Regions from separate parts of the Bartonella sp. B23 genome, predicted to be linked through region 2. Evidence: predicted binding sites of a transcription regulator. Region 2 holds the regulator's gene; the other holds the start of a gene.
What was found. The regulator HrcA, encoded in region 2, represses chaperone genes, less so after heat shock. The targets are predictions, from matches to a motif close to GTTAGCACTCNCNNNNNGNGAGTGCTAAC.
Positions count from the first base shown of each region.

Region 1: groES (co-chaperone GroES) is a predicted target of HrcA. The motif match lies at 2,915-2,943, and genes of this name have one in related genera.

Region 1 covers NZ_CP200033.1:1,273,575-1,279,455, reverse strand. Annotated here, with positions in the region: gene V4B17_RS05575 (alpha-D-glucose phosphate-specific phosphoglucomutase) at 1-1,270, shown strand, start outside; gene fumC (class II fumarate hydratase) at 1,378-2,766, opposite strand; gene groES (co-chaperone GroES) at 2,992-3,288, shown strand; gene groL (chaperonin GroEL) at 3,349-4,992, shown strand; partial or broken gene groEL (chaperonin GroEL) at 5,076-5,267, shown strand; gene V4B17_RS05550 (zinc ribbon domain-containing protein YjdM) at 5,594-5,881, shown strand, end outside.
Region 2 covers NZ_CP200033.1:1,650,327-1,656,207, forward strand. Annotated here, with positions in the region: gene dapE (succinyl-diaminopimelate desuccinylase) at 1-147, shown strand, start outside; gene hemW (radical SAM family heme chaperone HemW) at 224-1,423, opposite strand; gene rdgB (RdgB/HAM1 family non-canonical purine NTP pyrophosphatase) at 1,420-2,067, opposite strand; gene hrcA (heat-inducible transcriptional repressor HrcA) at 2,370-3,440, shown strand; gene grpE (nucleotide exchange factor GrpE) at 3,565-4,227, shown strand; partial or broken gene thpR (RNA 2',3'-cyclic phosphodiesterase) at 4,335-4,872, opposite strand; gene V4B17_RS07190 (HPr family phosphocarrier protein) at 5,450-5,746, opposite strand; partial or broken gene V4B17_RS07195 (PTS sugar transporter subunit IIA) at 5,753-5,881, opposite strand, start outside.

The DNA of each region.
Region 1 (5,881 bases), 380 kb from region 2:
TGGGGATTGTGGCATCAAATACAATATTTCCAATGGCGGACCTGCTCCTGATTCTCTGTGTGAAGCCATTTTTGCAACATCAAAGCGCCTTTCTTTTTATAAGATTGTTGAAGCTCCAGATATTGATTTAAGTAAGCAAGGCACGACCTTTGTAGGGGCTATGCAAGTAGAGGTTATTGATCCTGTCACGGATTATGTAGCTCTGATGCAGGAGATTTTTGACTTTGACTGTATTGTTAAGGCTGTTGCAGAAGGGTTAACTTTGCGCTTTGACGCAATGCATGCAGTAACAGGTCCTTATGCACATGAAATTTTTGAAAAATGTTTAAAATTCTCTGAAGGAACAGTCGTTAATAGCATTCCTTTGCAAAATTTTGGAGGAAAGCATCCGGATCCAAATTTGGTTTATGCCAAGGAACTTTATGATTTGTTAATGTCTGATCAAGCTCCTGATCTTGGCGCTGCATCTGATGGCGACGGGGATCGGAATCTCATTATCGGTCGCAAACAATTTGTAACGCCTTCTGATTCTTTGGCTATTATGGCAGACAATGCTCATCTGATTAAAGGGTATCGACAAGGTATTGCGGGTATTGCTCGTTCTATGCCCACGGGACGTGCTGCTGATCTCGTTGCTGCTAAAAAAGGATTGAATTGTTTTGAGACACCAACGGGGTGGAAGTTTTTTGGAACGCTTTTGGATGCTGGAAAGGTCACATTTTGTGGTGAAGAAAGCTTTGGAACGGGCTCTCATCACATCCGCGAAAAAGATGGTTTATGGGCTATTTTGTTCTGGTTAAATCTTTTGGCAGTGACAGGGAAAACTGTCGCACAAATTGTTAAACAGCATTGGCATACCTATGGGCGTTTTTACACCTTACGGTATGATTATGAAGAAATAGAGGTAGATAAAGCTTGTGCGATTATCGAGCAATTGCGAGCGCATTTACCAAAAATTGGAATGGAAATTGCTGGACTTAAGGTCGAAAAAGCAGACGATTTTAGTTATCATGATCCCGTTGATCAAAGTATCAGTACGGGACAGGGAATACGCATTTTTTTTGAGAAAGGAGCACGGCTCGTGGTACGCTTATCGGGAACAGGGACGATGGGTGCTACCTTACGACTTTATTTTGAGCAGTATGAAGGAACCCCATGTAAACACAATCAAGATCCACAAAAAGTTCTTCAACCTTTACAAAAAGCAGCGCTGCAATTGTTAAATATACAGCAAAATTTGGGGCGCGAAAAACCCGATGTTATTACATAAAAAGCTGCGCAATAGGTGGCGTTTAACCTTTTAAATACTAAAAATATCGAACCGCGAATGGTTCGATATTTTTGTTGTCTGTTTTAAAAATGTTTACATCTCATTTCTTATTGCGGGGAAATCATCTTTTTGGGATCAACAAGTCGGTCGTAATCAGCACCAGAAACTCCAGCTTTCATTGCTTCAGCACGCAGAGTTGTATCATTTTTATGCGCCGCCTTGGCAATTTCAGTAGCTTTTTCATAGCCAATTTCTGGTGCAAGAGCTGTCACTAACATGAGAGAGCGTTCCATAAGAGAGTGAATGTGGATCCTATTGGCGCGTAATCCTTGGATGCAGTGTTCATCAAAAGAGCGCATACAATCACCAAGAAGTGTAATCGACTGCAAAACATTATAACCAATAACAGGCTTGTAAACATTGAGTTCAAAATGCCCTTGGCTTGCGGCAAATGTTATGCTGGTATGATTGCCAAAAACTTGGCATGCGACCATGGTTAAGGCTTCACATTGCGTGGGGTTGACTTTGCCTGGCATAATGGAAGATCCGGGTTCGTTTTCTGGAAGACTTAGTTCTCCTAATCCTGAGCGAGGGCCTGATCCCAAAAATCGTACGTCATTGGCAAATTTGAACAGATCAGCTGCTAATGCATTCAAACTTCCATGGAAATGGGCAAGGGCTCCATGATGGGCGAGTGCTTCAAATTTATTTCTAGCGGTTTGGAATGTTATCCCTGTGAGAGTGCTGATTGTTTCGGCAAAGGCAACATCAAAACCTTTTGGTGCATTGAGCCCTGTTCCAACGGCTGTGCCACCTTGAGCAAGCATTTGGACGTCGGTTAGAGCATTTTCAATGCGTTGGTGGTTAGCTTCTAATGCGGCACGATAACCTGAAAATTCTTGCCCTAAGGTCAAAGGTGTCGCATCTTGTGTATGCGTGCGGCCGATTTTAATTATATCTGCAAATTCTTGCTCTTTTTGTTTTAATGTAGCGATAAGAGATTCAAGAATTGGCAGTAAGTGTTGGCGTGTTTGCAGCGTGGTGGCAATGTGAAGCGCTGTAGGAAAGGAATCGTTTGATGATTGACTCATATTGACATGGTCATTGGGGTGAACTGGTTTTTTACTGCCAAGTTTTCCTCCCAAAATCTTACTGGCACGATTGGCAATAACTTCATTGATATTCATATTGCTTTGTGTGCCAGAACCTGTTTGCCAGACGGAGAGGGGAAAATGCGTATCAAAATCGCCAGCAAGTACTTCATCAGCCGCTGCAATAATTGCTTTCCCAATGTTTTGTGGGAGCTTTCCTTTGTCCATATTTACAGTAGCTGCAGCTTTTTTGATAAGGCTTAAGGCATAGATGATGGCAAGAGGTTGTTTTTCTGTGCCAATATTAAAATTATGCAGAGAACGTTCCGTTTGTGCGCCCCAATAACGATCTTGACGCACAGAAATCGTTCCAAAGCTATCAGTTTCCTGACGTGTTTCAACCATGGTAAAATCCTTTTATGTTACGGGTGTCATTAAACAACTAGATAACGCAAAATAGAAAACAGAGGCAAGACTTTGAGGTTTTTTAAGAAAAATTATTTTAGAGACAATCCTTGACATTGGGGAGTGGTAATTTTATATTCTAGCTGCTGTTAGCACTTGTGGTTAAAGAGTGCTAGCAAGGACTTAAGATTAATTCGATTATATTAAGTTTTAAGGATTTTGAACATGGCTAATATACAATTCCGCCCACTTCACGATCGTGTCGTTGTTCGTCGGGTTGAATCTGAAAATAAAACTGCTGGTGGGATTATTATCCCTGATACTGCAAAAGAAAAACCTCAAGAGGGTGAAATTATTGCTGTTGGCAATGGCGCTCTTGATGATAACGGAAGGCGTGTGCCTTTAGAAGTAAAGGTAGGAGACCGTATCCTCTTTGGAAAATGGTCTGGAACCGAAGTAAAAATTAATGGGGAAGATCTCCTCATCATGAAGGAATCTGACGTTATGGGAATTCTGGGATAATTCAGAGTCTCAATATTTTCATTTTGTATTATTTAGGACAAAACTCCAAGGAGAAATTAAATGGCTGCTAAAGAAGTCAAATTTGGCCGTGAAGCGCGTGAGCGTTTGTTACGCGGCGTTGATATCCTTGCTAATGCTGTTAAGGTAACACTCGGCCCTAAAGGTCGTAATGTGGTGATTGACAAATCATTTGGTGCGCCTCGCATTACAAAAGATGGTGTATCCGTTGCAAAGGAAATTGAACTCGAAGATAAGTTTGAAAACATGGGCGCGCAAATGTTGCGCGAAGTTGCTTCTAAAACAAATGATATTGCTGGTGATGGAACAACAACTGCAACTGTTTTGGGGCAGGCTATCGTGCAAGAAGGTGTAAAAGCCGTTGCTGCGGGCATGAACCCAATGGATCTCAAACGTGGAATTGATGCTGCTGTTGATGAAGTGGTGGCAAATCTCTTCAAAAAAGCAAAAAAAATTCAAACTTCAGCAGAAATTGCACAAGTGGGAACAATTTCCGCTAATGGTGCTGCAGAAATCGGCAAAATGATCGCTGATGCCATGGAAAAAGTCGGAAATGAAGGCGTTATTACTGTGGAAGAAGCAAAAACTGCTGAAACGGAATTGGAAGTCGTTGAAGGAATGCAGTTCGACCGTGGATATCTTTCTCCTTACTTTGTGACGAATGCTGAGAAAATGGTCGCTGATCTTGATGATCCTTACATTCTCATTCACGAAAAGAAATTGTCTAATCTACAATCATTACTTCCAGTGCTGGAAGCTGTTGTTCAGTCCGGAAAACCACTTCTCATTATCGCTGAAGATGTGGAAGGTGAGGCTTTGGCAACGCTTGTGGTCAATAAATTGCGCGGTGGTTTGAAAATTGCTGCTGTGAAAGCCCCAGGATTTGGTGATCGCCGTAAAGCTATGTTAGAAGATATTGCTATCTTGACATCGGGTCAGGTCATTTCTGAAGATGTTGGTATTAAATTAGAAAATGTCACTTTGGATATGCTTGGTCGGGCAAAGAAAGTCAATATTTCTAAAGAAAATACGACAATTATTGATGGTGCTGGACAAAAAGCTGAAATTAATGCACGCGTAAATCAGATTAAAGCTCAGATTGAGGAAACAACCTCTGATTATGATCGTGAAAAATTGCAAGAAAGACTTGCTAAACTCGCTGGTGGTGTTGCTGTTATTCGTGTGGGTGGTGCTACAGAAGTTGAAGTTAAAGAAAAGAAAGATCGTGTAGATGATGCCTTGAATGCAACACGTGCTGCTGTGGAAGAAGGTATTGTTGCTGGTGGTGGAACCGCATTGTTGCGTGCTGCAAATGCGTTGACTGTTAAAGGAAATAATCCTGACCAAGAAGCTGGTATCAATATTGTTCGCCGTGCGCTACAAGCACCAGCACGCCAAATTGCGACAAATGCCGGTGAAGAAGCAGCGATTATTGTGGGCAAGGTGTTGGAAAATAATGCAGACACATTTGGTTACAATACCGCAACAGGTGAATTTGGTGATTTGATTGCTTTGGGAATTGTTGATCCAGTGAAGGTTGTGCGTTCTGCTCTTCAGAATGCTGCTTCAATTGCGAGCCTTCTTATCACAACAGAAGCGATGGTTGCTGAAACTCCAAAGAAAGACACTCCAATGCCTCCTATGCCTGGCGGCGGAATGGGTGGAATGGGTGGAATGGATTTTTAAGCCCTTTCATGAAGGCACAAAAAACGGGTCAAGTAGACCCGTTTTTTTTTATGATTTTACCGTTTAGAAGCATAACTGGTTAATTTGGTGATTTGATTGCTTTGGGAATTGTTGATCCAGTGAAGGTTGTGCGTTCTGCTCTTCAGAATGCTGCTTCAATTGCGAGCCTTCTTATCACAACAGAAGCGATGGTTGCTGAAACTCCAAAGAAAGACACTCCAATGCCTCCTATGCCTGGCGGCGGAATCGGTGGAATGGGTGGAATGGATTTTTAAGCCCTTTCATGAAGGTAAAAAGAAACGGATAAAGAGGATCTGTTTTTATATGGTTTCTTCTCTTGTGTGCGGTTGCAATGTTCCCTTCCTGTGTTAACAAATCGTTCTCTTTCTTTATGCATTTTTTGTTTAAAAGTGCCTTTTAAGGATGTTTTGTATTGGCATTTTGCAAAATTTCCCCTTTGTTTTTTGTGGGACAATTTTAATTTCTACAAATTCTAGAGAAAAGGCTATGCTAGTATTTTGCTTTAGCAATGGACAATGGGGATGTTTTGCTCTATGGCCGTTCATAGAGGTGATTGTTTTTGAATAAAAGAGGGAAATGCATGAGCCAATATCCTAAATGTCCTCACTGTGGTGGTCTTTATACTTATGAAGAGGGGGAAAATTTTATATGTCCTGAATGTGCGCATGAGTGGCCACAAAAGAGTGAAGATTCTTTTGCTTCTGACATTGTTTATGATGCTAATGGTCAGGTTTTGACAAATGGGGATAGCGTTATGGTAGTGAAAGATCTTAAAATAAAAGGTGCGGCTTCGGTTCTCAAAAGTGGTACTAAAGTAAAAAATATTCGCCTTGTGGAGGGGGATCATAATATTGATTGTAAGATTCCT
Region 2 (5,881 bases):
TATTGTCCAGTGGTTGAATTTGGTTTGCCAGGGCAAACGATGCATATGGTAGATGAATGTGTACCCCTTGATGCGTTGGAAACCCTCACCTCTATCTATGAACGTTTCATTGTTAATTTTTTTGCAGAGAGATGCAATTGTTTTTAAAGCAGCTTTTTTTAAATTGAAAACCATAAATATTATGAAGCAAGTGATATGATAACGGGCTGAAGTCACAGGAATTTTAGTGTGCCAACTGTCTGATAATGTGGTCAAGTAGAATGTGCCCTTTATTTGTTACTTTTAAGCGCTGGTTTTCTACCATTTCGACCATCCCTTGTTGTTGTAAATCGATAATCTTTTCCATCGGTAAGCCATTGGGGTTTAGGATTTCATAACGTGAAAGATCTAAACCTTCGCAAAGACGCAGTCCCATGAGAAGCATTTCATTTGCTTGCTGCAGTGCGGTCAATTGTTCTGTCTCAACACAGCCGTGTCCAGTGTTTTCTACTAATTCGAGCCAATGTTCAGGGTATTTTTCATTTATTGTGACATAACGTTTACAATTTTCAATTTGAGAGAGGGGGGTTTTTGAGTAGGTAGAAAAATTATCAGGTGAGCGCTCAACAAAGCGTCCATGGGCTCCTGGACCAAAACCTGCATATTCATGATAACGCCAATAAAGAAGATTGTGTGTTGATTCTGCACCGGGAATCGCATGATTTGAGATCTCATAGGCTGGAAGCCCGTGCAGTGAAGTTATTTCTTGGGTAAGATAATATAGATCTGCTGCGAGTTCTGAAGCGGGAAGAATAAGTTTTCCGGCGGCATGAAGTCGTTTAAAGGCAGTTCCTTCTTCGATAGTTAGTTGGTAAAGAGAAAGATGATCTGCTGCCAAATCTATGGCTTGAAAAAGTTCATCTTTCCATTGCTTGAGTGTTTGTTCAGGGCGGGCATAAATGAGATCAAAAGATAATCGTGGAAAGATTTTTCGTGCTAAGGCAATGGCGTGAAGAGCCTGTTTCACATCATGAAGACGGCCAAGTTTTCTTAGCGCTTTGTCGTTAAGTGCTTGCACCCCTAAAGATAGGCGATTAACTCCTGCTATGCGGTATCCGCGAAAGCGCTCTACTTCCACACTTGATGGGTTGGCTTCCAGTGTAATTTCAACGTTATCATCGACTGTCCATTTTTTTGCAACTGCCTGCAATAAGGTATCAACAGTTTGAGGTGTCATAAGAGAAGGTGTGCCCCCACCGATAAAAATGCTTGTAATACGACGTGGGCCTATTTTATGGTATTGCGTTTCTATTTCGCGTTCAAAGGCGGTTACAAAACGTGGCTGATCAACACCATGGGCACGTACATGTGAATTAAAATCACAATAGGGACATTTGGTTGCACAAAAAGGCCAATGAATGTAAATGCCAAAAGCTTCGTTCATGAGCGTACCAAAAGATTTTCTGCTAAAAGCTTGAAAGCACGCGCACGATGCGAGAGGGGTGTTTTACCGTTGAGTTTCCAGCCATGTTTTTGTTTTGTTGTCATTTCGCCAAAGGTATTTTCATATCCATCTGGTAAAAAGATTGGATCAAAGCCAAAGCCTTTATCGCCACGCGGAGGCCAAATGAATGTGCCTTCAACGCATCCGCGGAAATAATCTGCATGAGCATCGGGCCATGCAATGCAAATAACCGATATAAACCGAGCTTTTCGTTGTTTTTTTTCATAAGCTTTGATTCTTTGGAGTTCGTCTTCTATTTTTTGCATAGCTTTTAAATAATTACGTGTGCCATCGGGTTGAAGAGCGAAGTCTGCTGTATAAACACCTGGTGCACCATCCAATGCATCCACTTCTAAGCCTGAATCATCGGAAAGGGCAGGAAGTCCTGTATTTTTTGCGGCTGCAAAGGCTTTGATATAAGCATTTTCTTCAAACGTTGTTCCTGTTTCTTTTGGTTCAGGTAATTCAAGCTCTTTTGCTGATTTTATTTTTAGACCAAAAGAAGCAATCAATGTGCTAATTTCATGCAATTTGCTGGTGTTATGTGTAGCAATGATGAGTTTTTTAGTTGATATGCTTCTCATATATATCTCTCCAAATTGAAAGTGGATAGCTATTTTTTGTGCTAAAAACCAGCTTGAACGATCATATAACATAAATTCTGCCAGATTTTACGAGACATAATATTTTTGAATGTTTATTCATATTTTGTTCAAATGACATCTTACGTATTTGATGAGAACAATAATTGGAAAGACATACAAAAGTATCTTTCTTTTTTATGATAAATATGTGCTACGCTTTTGCATTGCTTTAAACTATTTGACCAAACATTGGCAAAACTTATATAAAGAGAGAGTATTTTAAAAGTAGTGACACAATTGTGATGAAGCGTAAACCTATTGATAATGAACTACAATATCTTGATAAGCGTTCACGTGATATCTTTCGCCATATCGTTGAGGCCTATCTCAATGATGGTGAGCCTGTAGGGTCACGCAATCTTTCACGGCTTTTGCAACAAACATTATCACCTGCGACAATTCGTAATGTGATGAGCGATCTTGAACATCTCGGTTTGATTTATGCACCTCATGTATCTGCAGGAAGAATGCCGACACAATCAGGTTTACGATTTTTTGTTGATGCATTTATGGAGGCGGGTGATTTACCAATTGAGGAGCGCGAGAGTATTGAAAATCAAGTAAAGGAGGCTGGTCATGCACAATCAGTTGAACATTTTCTCGTTCAAGCGAGTCAAGTTCTTTCAGATCTTTCACGCGGAGCAGGGCTCGTTTTAGCCACAAAACATGAAGGGACATTAAAGCATATTGAATTTGTGCGTCTTGATGGAGAGCATGCTCTTGCGGTTTTGGTGACTCAACAAGGTGAGGTTGAAAATCGTATTGTTCATTTACCAGAAGGGGTTACCCATGCACAACTGACGGAGGCAACGAATTTTCTCAATGCTCATATTCAGGGGCGAACATTAAGTGAAGCTAAAGAGGAAATTGCACGTTTATGCTCAGAAACGCGGGCTGCACTTGATCATTTATCTCATCATCTTGTTGAAACGGGGTTGGCTCTTTGGGGAGGAGAAGGTGCTGATCATAAAATACATCTTATTGTTCGTGGGCGAAGCAATTTGCTTGAAGATGTGAAAGCAGAAGAAGATTTAGAGCGGTTACGACATCTGTTTGATGACCTTGAAACGCGTGAAAGTATGGCACAGCTTCTCGATTTAACAGATGAAGGTTCGGGAGTTCGCATTTTTATTGGTTCGGAAAATAAGTTGTTCTCACTTTCTGGCTCTTCTTTAGTGGTGGCACCTTATCGCGATTCAAAGCAAAGAGTTATTGGTGCTCTAGGAGTTATTGGCCCCACACGGCTTAATTATGCTAGGATTGTGCCCATGGTTGACTATACAGCTCAACTTATATCACAACTGTTGCGTTAAAACGATCAAGTGAATATTTGTACTGCAAACGCTTATTGTATTAAGATACGTAAATACCTCTTGATTTTTGTCTACAAAATTTCGATATCGATAATAACAAATCTTATGAAGGAATGGAATTTTTATGTCTGATGAAAAAAACAAATTTACTGACGCTTCATTTGAAAATTGCGATTTGAAAAATCCAGCTGACCGCGATACACTTAAACAAGCAGCTGATGATTTTTTAAAAACACGTGAAGCAGAGGCTTGCGCAGATGTTGAAGAGGAAAAAAATGAATTTATCGATCCCTTGGTTGCTTTGCAGGACGAAAATAAAGAGTTAAAAGATCAGCTCTTACGTCTTGCTGCAGATATGGAAAACCTTCGACGTCGTACTGCACGTGATGTAGAAGATGCGAAGGCTTATTCAATCGCTAGTTTTGCACGTGATATGTTATCTGTTTCTGATAACCTCAATCGGGCTTTGGAAGCTATTCCAGAAGGGGCAAAGGAGAATGATGCTGGTTTGAAAACGTTGGCTGAGGGCGTGGAAATGACTGAGCGTGCAATGATAGCAGCGTTAGAGCGTCACGGGATAAAGAAGATTCACCCAGAGGGGCAAAAATTTGATCCTCATTTTCATCAAGCAATGTTTGAAATCCCTAACTCTGATGTTCCAGATAATACTGTTCAACAAGTTATTCAGGCAGGTTATATTATTGGTGAGCGTGTTCTGCGTCCTGCGGTAGTGGGCGTAGCCAAAGGGGGAATGAAAGAACCCTCTGTTGAATCTGATTCGGTCTAAGACATATCAATAATGACGTCACTGACACAGAGGTGTGGTTTTATACATAATCCCACATTCGCGGGGTATTTTACCAAAGAGAGCTCTAAGGGGTGTTTTAGCACCCTTTATCCTTGAAGTGTCCAGCTTTTTTTCACAATATATGAGGCCTCACTTGAGGGGGATTGTGATAACAATAAAACAAAATGATCAACCTCAAAGGCAGGAAATGAAAGATCATTTCGAGAAGACAGATAAGAAGGAAGGTCTTCTGGTTTAATATTAAGCAATCGTGCAACAGTAATATGGAGACAAATTGCTTTTCATCAGGCGTTAATTTTAGACTGCCTCGAATGGATTGCATTTTTTTGTGTAAAAGGCTGAGAGTTTCACAAGGCTCAATACGAACAACAAGAGAATGTGGGGCTTTTTCTGAGCAAAAAACTTCAAAACCCTTTGGTTGTAGTACAAAATGAGGAAGCTTTATTGTATCAAAGGTACGAATAAGTGCATTTGTTGTGGAGTTCTCAACTTCGCCAAAAAAAGATAGAGCGATATGAAAATTTTCGGGTTAATCCACTGCGCTTTCGATAAGCCATTTTGCAGTGATATGGGTGATTCCGTTATTTGTTGAGGAACTTGAAGAGCACCAAATAGACGTTGCATAGCATCTCCTTACAATAAAAAAACGCCATTGCAAGCACAACGGCAGATTGTGAGAATAAGATATATATCATTTTGGATAATGCTATGATGCAGAAAAAGGATATTTAAAGAATGCCCCTGCTATAATGGTGAATTGAATTCATAAAGCTTCTTAAGCTTACAAAAATGGTTATGATGACAATAAAAGCGTGTATTTGCATGTGTTTTATCACAAAGATGTGAAGCAGAAGGTTGTTTTGTGTTTTCATCCATAAATACTGCAGTACGACCTAAAATAAAGATAAATTTTTAATTTTGAGTACATTTGACTTTTTTACGATAGCTTAAAGGTCAGCACATCCAATAAAGGATGAATGTTTCTCTTTACTATAAATATTTCATTATACATGTTGAGCACAACAAAATTTCTACAACCTACGCTTACAATAATCATAGTGCCAATTCATAATGAAACAATGAATATGGAATATGAACGTTGGTCTTTTGAAGAGAAAAATAAAAAAGCCAATCAATATAATAATGGGAGAAAATTTTCTTATCTTATAAACAATTATCATTCTTCTTCTGGTAAAAAATTCTAATTTTCTTCTCCAAATTTATTGTTCATAAGCTCTCCAAGAGCATCGAGCGCATCAGTTGCTTCTGGTCCTGAAACGTGGATCGTGACGTTACAACCGGGTGAAGCCGCTAACATCAGAAGTTCCATAACTGATGAGCTACCAACGATTTTCCCGTCTTTTTCAACTTTAGCAATAGCGTTAAAATTATCGACAGTTTGTACAAATTTTGCAGAAGCACGCGCGTGCAATCTACGTTTATTACAGATATTGAAATGGCGGCTTAATATACGTGGGAGAGCGTCTCTAGAGAGCATTATTATTTAATTATCCGCTAAAATCATATTCGGCACATTAATATATTTACGCCCTGCTTCTTGTGCTATTTTTAAAGCTTCAGATAATGAAATATCAGGGCATTGGCGGATAGAAATGAGTTTAATGAGCATTGG